DNA from 3 places in the Pectobacterium atrosepticum genome. Region 2 is predicted to be linked to each of the others. Evidence: predicted binding sites of a transcription regulator. Region 2 holds the regulator's gene; each other region holds the start of a gene.
The links. The regulator PurR, encoded in region 2, represses purine synthesis genes. The targets are predictions, from matches to a motif close to CANGCAAACGTTTGCNTG.
Positions count from the first base shown of each region.

Region 1: the regulator PurR is predicted to act here: its motif matches at 1,342-1,359, upstream of purM (phosphoribosylformylglycinamidine cyclo-ligase).
Region 3: the regulator PurR is predicted to act here: its motif matches at 1,211-1,228, upstream of cvpA (colicin V production protein).

Region 1 is NZ_CP009125.1:1,408,032-1,410,237, forward strand. Features, by position in the region: gene purN (phosphoribosylglycinamide formyltransferase) at 1-192, opposite strand, end outside; gene purM (phosphoribosylformylglycinamidine cyclo-ligase) at 192-1,229, opposite strand; gene upp (uracil phosphoribosyltransferase) at 1,583-2,206, shown strand, end outside.
Region 2 is NZ_CP009125.1:2,923,829-2,926,034, forward strand. Features, by position in the region: gene GZ59_RS12880 (C40 family peptidase) at 1-154, shown strand, start outside; gene cydH (cytochrome bd-I oxidase subunit CydH) at 248-337, opposite strand; gene purR (HTH-type transcriptional repressor PurR) at 728-1,753, shown strand; gene cfa (cyclopropane fatty acyl phospholipid synthase) at 2,062-2,206, shown strand, end outside.
Region 3 is NZ_CP009125.1:3,332,356-3,334,561, forward strand. Features, by position in the region: gene purF (amidophosphoribosyltransferase) at 1-615, opposite strand, end outside; gene cvpA (colicin V production protein) at 637-1,137, opposite strand; gene dedD (cell division protein DedD) at 1,315-2,055, opposite strand; gene folC (bifunctional tetrahydrofolate synthase/dihydrofolate synthase) at 2,045-2,206, opposite strand, start outside.

The DNA of each region.
Region 1 (2,206 bases), 1.5 Mb from region 2:
GTCGGCAAAGTCTTCAGGATTCAGGACGCATGTAGGGATCGCGGCATCCTGTGCACGTACTAACCCATAAGCCTCCGCATTGTTACTGAATACGGCGACGATCTTTCCTTTAAGGCGTCCGTTCTTACAGGCGTCAATCAACGCCTGTAAGTTGCTTCCATGACCTGAAACCAAGACAACGATGTTTTTCATCAGTTAATAACCACTGCGTCTCCGGCATCGGTTTGCGTAATGACGCCGATTTTCCATGCGTTTTCGCCGCTGCTATTGAGTAATGCAACGGCCTCGTCTGCCTGTTCGGCTGGCAGTACGATGATCATACCAACACCGCAGTTGAAAGTACGATACATTTCGTGGCGGCTGACATTACCAGCCTGCTGCAGCCAGTTGAAAACCGCAGGCCATTGCCAGCTGGATTCGTCAATAGTCGCCTGCATACCTTCTGGCAGCACGCGTGGGATATTTTCCCAGAAGCCGCCGCCGGTCAGATGAGAAATCGCGTGGACATCCACTTTCTCAATCAGGGACAGGACAGATTTCACGTAGATTTTAGTCGGTGCCAGCAGGTGGTCGGCCAGCGATTTGCCTTCCAGCTCGAACTGTTCTGGATCGGTCTTGCTGACTTCAAGCACTTTACGCACCAGCGAATAGCCGTTTGAGTGCGGGCCGCTGGCGGCGAGGGCAACCAGAACATCACCGTGCTGAACTTTGCTGCCGTCGATGATTTCCGATTTTTCTACGACACCGACGCAGAAGCCGGCAACATCGTAGTCTTCGCCGTGATACATCCCCGGCATTTCGGCAGTTTCACCACCGACCAGCGCACAGCCTGATTGCTTACAGCCTTCCGCGATACCGGTAATCACGCTGGCAGCGGTGTCGACATCCAGCTTGCCCGTTGCGTAATAGTCGAGGAAGAACAGCGGTTCAGCACCTTGAACGACCAGGTCGTTTACGCACATTGCAACCAGATCGATACCAATCGTATCGTGGCGCTTCAGGTCCATCGCCAGGCGCAGTTTGGTGCCGACTCCGTCAGTGCCGGAAACCAGAATCGGTTCGCGGTATTTTTGCGGTAAGGCGCACAAGGCACCGAAACCACCCAATCCACCCATAACTTCCGGGCGACGGGTCTGTTTCACTACACCTTTGATACGGTCTACCAATGCATTACCCGCATCGATATCCACGCCTGCGTCTTTATAGCTGAGAGAGGTTTTGTCGGTCACTGCTGAGTCCCCACGAAGGTTACAGGTTGTATTCAGAAAAGATGGTATTCAGAAAACACGGTATTGAGAAAACATACTGTGGTAAAAATAATGCGCGCTAATTCTAACAGTGTAGGCAATCGTTTGCGAGTGATGAGTCATCGGCTGGCTATTTTTCGTTAATGGCGACAATATCTCTTCTCGGTTGATCTGGATCAGGCTTAATCGTATGGCGCTAAGTAAAAAAGGCGGTATAATCTCGCGATTTTTTTTACGACGGGCTCTCATGCCCGCCGCTCTGCGGGCCGCCGCAAGCGGTGTTTAAAAACGCGTTTAGCGTTTTTGTCCGCCCACTAGCCGATGGGGAGATAATGATGAAGATCGTCGAGGTGAAACACCCACTAGTCAAACATAAACTGGGTTTGATGCGTGAGAACGATATTAGCACTAAGCGTTTTCGTGAGCTGGCTTCCGAGGTAGGAAGTTTGCTGACTTATGAAGCGACGGCCGACTTGGCAACCGAAAAAGTCACCATTGATGGTTGGTGCGGTCCGGTTGAAGTCGATCAGATCAAAGGCAAGAAAATTACCGTCGTACCGATTCTGCGTGCAGGATTGGGGATGATGGACGGCGTGCTGGAAAATGTCCCTAGCGCGCGTATCAGCGTTGTCGGCATCTACCGTGATGAAGAAACGCTGGAGCCTGTTCCTTATTTCCAAAAGCTGGTTTCCAATATCGAAGAGCGCATGGCGCTGGTTGTTGACCCAATGCTGGCAACCGGTGGTTCAATGATCGCGACGATCGATCTGCTGAAGAAAGCAGGTTGTCACAGTATTAAGGTACTGGTTTTAGTCGCGGCGCCGGAAGGGATTGCCGCACTGGAGAAAGCCCACCCGGATGTCGAGTTGTACACGGCATCAATCGATAAAGGCCTTAACGAGCAGGGTTACATCATGCCGGGTCTGGGTGATGCAGGCGATAAAATATTTGGTACGAAA
Region 2 (2,206 bases):
TGCCGATCACGTTGGGGTTTATCTGGGAGAAGGGAAATTTATCCAGTCGCCGCGTACAGGCTCAGATATTCGTATCAGCAAGTTGAGTGAAGATTATTGGCAGGAGCACTACGTTGGCGCGCGTCGCGTCGTTACGCCACAGACGATTCGTTAAGCAGATTATACCGGTTATACCCTAAATAATTCAGACACGTTTATGCACCACAAACGTGTCTGAATGCCAACCAGCGGCGGAAGCACCGATCGGTTAATTCAGCACCGCGATAAAGCTAAATGCGATGATCACAGCCAACGAACCAACGGTTGTCAGCAAAGACATTTTCAGATTTGTATCCATAAACCACTCCTTATTAGCGAACAAGTTTCATCTGAAACTTCATCTAAAAAAAGACACCACCATTCACAGCAGAACCCACGCAGGTGGTTAAAACTACAAATAATAGGGTTATTACGATTCTTTCATAATTCTAGCGAAAAATCTCGGACGAATGCATCACTAATAGTATAAATTAGCCCTTTCACTTTCATGATAAATCGGACACAATCCGCTGTTTATGAAAGCGCTGCGTATCAGTCGAAAAACGTCAACCCAGACCCCTTCGGTATAACATTCGGCATTCTCCTTCTGAAATCCTGTTTTTTAGCTTAGAAGAAGAACTTTAAACGTAGGCAAACGATTAACAATATACTTACGTCTGTAACAGGTAAGTTCAGGAGTCATTTTTAGATGGCAACGATTAAAGATGTGGCAAAACGTGCTGGCGTTTCCACCACAACCGTATCGCACGTGATCAATAAAACACGTTTCGTCGCCGAAGAGACCAAGGCAGCCGTCAGGGCAGCAATCAAAGAATTGCACTATTCGCCCAGCGCCGTCGCTCGCAGCCTCAAAGTTAATCACACTAAATCTATTGGCTTGCTGGCAACATCCAGCGAAGCGCCCTACTTCGCCGAGATCATTGAAGCTGTCGAAAACAGCTGTTATGCCAAAGGTTACACGTTGGTGCTGTGTAATTCTCATAATGACATTGGCAAACAGCGCGCCTATCTTTCTATGTTGGCGCAAAAACGCGTCGATGGCCTGTTGGTGATGTGCGCAGAATACCCGCCGGAGCTATTGGGCATGCTGGAAGATTATCGCAGCATTCCAATGGTCGTTATGGATTGGGGACAAATGCACAACGATTTCACCGATACGATTATCGATAACGCCTTTGAAGGCGGTTATATGGCGGGCCGCTACCTAATTGAACGCGGCCATCGGGATATCGGTGCCATCCCCGGCATTCAAGAGCGCAACACGGGCAGCGGACGCTATCTCGGCTTTTTAAAAGCGTTGAAGGAAGCTGATATCACCGTGCGCAATGAATGGGTTGTTCAGGGTGATTTCGAACCGGAATCCGGCTACAAAGCCATGCATCAGATTCTCGCGCAGAAACAGCGACCTACGGCCGTATTCTGCGGTGGCGATATCATGGCGATGGGTGCCATCTGTGCAGCCGACGAACTGGGTTTGCGCGTACCGCAGGATATTTCAGTGATCGGCTATGACAACGTGCGCCACGCGCGCTTCTTTACGCCAGCCCTGACCACCATCCACCAGCCGAAAGAACGCCTGGGCCAATCCGCATTTTCTATGCTGCTGGATCGCATTACCAGTAAGCGAGAAGATGCGCACGTCATTGAAGTTCACCCGACGCTGATTGAACGCCGTTCGGTTGCCGACGGCCCGTTCCGCGATTATCGCCGCTAACCCCGACGACGCAATACAGACGGTTTTTCTATTCCTGCCCGCTTTCCCTCTCTGCTTGCTTCAGCCAATTTTCTTGTATATTGGCTGGAGCAACTCTAAACTGAACCCTGCGTTTCAGTTTCACTGATAAAACCAAAATAGCGATAGCCGCACGTCAGTAAGCAGGTCCGTGTTTTTTGCCAATGAGCTCCTGTTTACGTGCAAATTTCTTCTTCATTTTTCTCTGGTGACAGCCGATACGTCGGCTGCAGTAAGTGCTGTCCAGGTGTTTTACGATACTTTTATACGTGAAAAGTTAAGGAGACATGATGGGATTACCTTATGCAGAAGAATGGGATCACGATACCGCGCCTTGGTTCCACATAATGCAGGACATGTTGGCCACCGCAGATATCACGATCAACGGTACTCGCCCTTTTGATATCCACGTTACCCATCCCCGCTTTTTTAAAC
Region 3 (2,206 bases), 410 kb from region 2:
ATATTCGCTGCGACCATCTTCCAGGTCACGTTTACCAATCACCAGAGGACGAATACCGTTAGGATCGCGGAACGCCACCATGCCATGACCGATAATCATGCCAACACAGGCATAGGCACCACGAATTTGCTGGTGCGTCGCGGCAACGGCCGCAAAAATATTATCGGCTTCCAACGGATAATGTTGGAAACGGTCCAGTTCTCTGGCAAAGATATTCAACAGGATTTCAGAATCGGACGTGGTGTTAACGTGACGGCGCTCCTGCTCGAATAGCTTTTTACGCAGTTCGTGGGCGTTCGTCAGGTTACCGTTGTGAGCCATCGTGATGCCGAACGGAGAGTTGACATAAAAAGGCTGTGCTTCCGAGGCGCTGGAACTGCCTGCGGTCGGATAACGTACATGGCCAAGCCCCATGTTTCCCTGTAAGCGCTGCATGTGCCGCGCTTCAAACACATCTTTCACCAGGCCATTGGCCTTACGCAGGCGAAAACAATTAAAGGCATCGATGGTCACAATACCCGCGGCATCCTGCCCACGGTGTTGCAACACCGTTAACGCGTCATAAATCGATTGGTTGACCGGTGTAAAACCGGCGATACCGACAATACCGCACATGGTGTCTTTTCCTCATCAGCGCTACCGCAGCGGCAAATGCTGCGGCAAGAAACTTGACGTGCTTTGCAGGTAGTCAAAAAACCACCTGATAATATAACTGAACTGCGGGATTAACTGGGACTGCTTCCAATCATCACTTTGTGAAAAACCGGTGAACGTATCCAGAAAAAATAGCAGTGCGGAAACAATCAGCACCCCGCGCAGCGCACCAAAACAAATGCCCAGAACGCGATCGGTGCCGGATAATCCGGTACGTTCAACCAGTGAACTAATCACATAGTTGACGATAGCTCCCACAATCAACGTAGCAATAAACAGAATGGCAATCGCAATGCCGTTACGCACCAGCTCATCATCAAAACGGGTGAAGTAGACCGCGAGGTAGGCGTAGTAATGGCTGGCAACAAAAAAAGCACATCCCCAGGTTACTAACGACAGCGCTTCACGAACAAACCCCCGGATCAGGCTAACCAGCGCCGAAAACCCGATGATGCCAATAATGACGTAATCAACCCAAACCATGAACTATCCTAATAATGAACGATGCTACCGATAAGCCGCTACGTCATCCTGTTCGCGGCGCATTCTAACAGAAAAAGAAAACGTTTGCGTAGCGTATTTCCGCCGATTTCATCGATAGATAATCAGCGGAAAAAACCGACAATACGCCATACCTGATTCTATTATCTAATCGGTATCTCAACGAACCGAATGCGCTCGTACCTGCCCACTGAGTCCACTGAGCTGTTGCAGCTCGCCCAACGAAGACTCCAGCTTCTGCTTCGAGGCATCTGGCCCTATATAAATACGGGTGATCTGTCCTGAAACCGGCGTTGACGGCACGGTATACGCTCGATAGCCAGAGAGACGAAGCTTCGCGACAATTTCGTTCACCTTATCCGCATTTTTCAGCGCACCAAGCTGCACAATATAGGCCTGTCCGACAGGTGCTTGCTGCGTCGGCTGCGTTTCAGGCTTCACTTCCGGTTTGGGTTCCGGTTTAGGCTCTGGCTTTGGTTTCACTTCTGGCTTCACCTCAGGTTTTGGCTGAGGCTTCGGCGTCGCTGGCACAGGTGTCTGAACCGGCGGACGCTCAACCACCACTGGCGGTGCCGTCATGGCAGGCGTATTCGTAGCTGAACGGGATGATGGTGGTGTTTGCGTAGGGGTTTCAGGCACTTTATTTTCAGGCGGTTCGGCTTCCGCACTGTTCTGCATCGCCGCTTCCGCCCCTTCCGGTGGCTGACTCGGTAACGACGGGTTCAACGCAGGCAGCGATTCCATCTCATTGCTGTCTCCCGGCTTAGGGATCAGCGGAATCGACGCAAATTCGTCTTCGTAGTGCTTCTTCTTACCATCCAACAGGCCAGGCAAGACGATCACGCCCAGCGCGACCAAAATAACCGTGCCGACCAGGCGGTTCTGAAATTTACTCGCCATTCACCGTCTCCTCATCCAGCGCTTCCATCACATGCGCTACCGTATGAAAAGATCCACACACAATGACAATATCCTGCTCCGTCGCGTCGGACATCGCCTGCTGCCAGGCAGTAACGACATCGGGGAATGATTGACTGCGCGTCAGATGCTC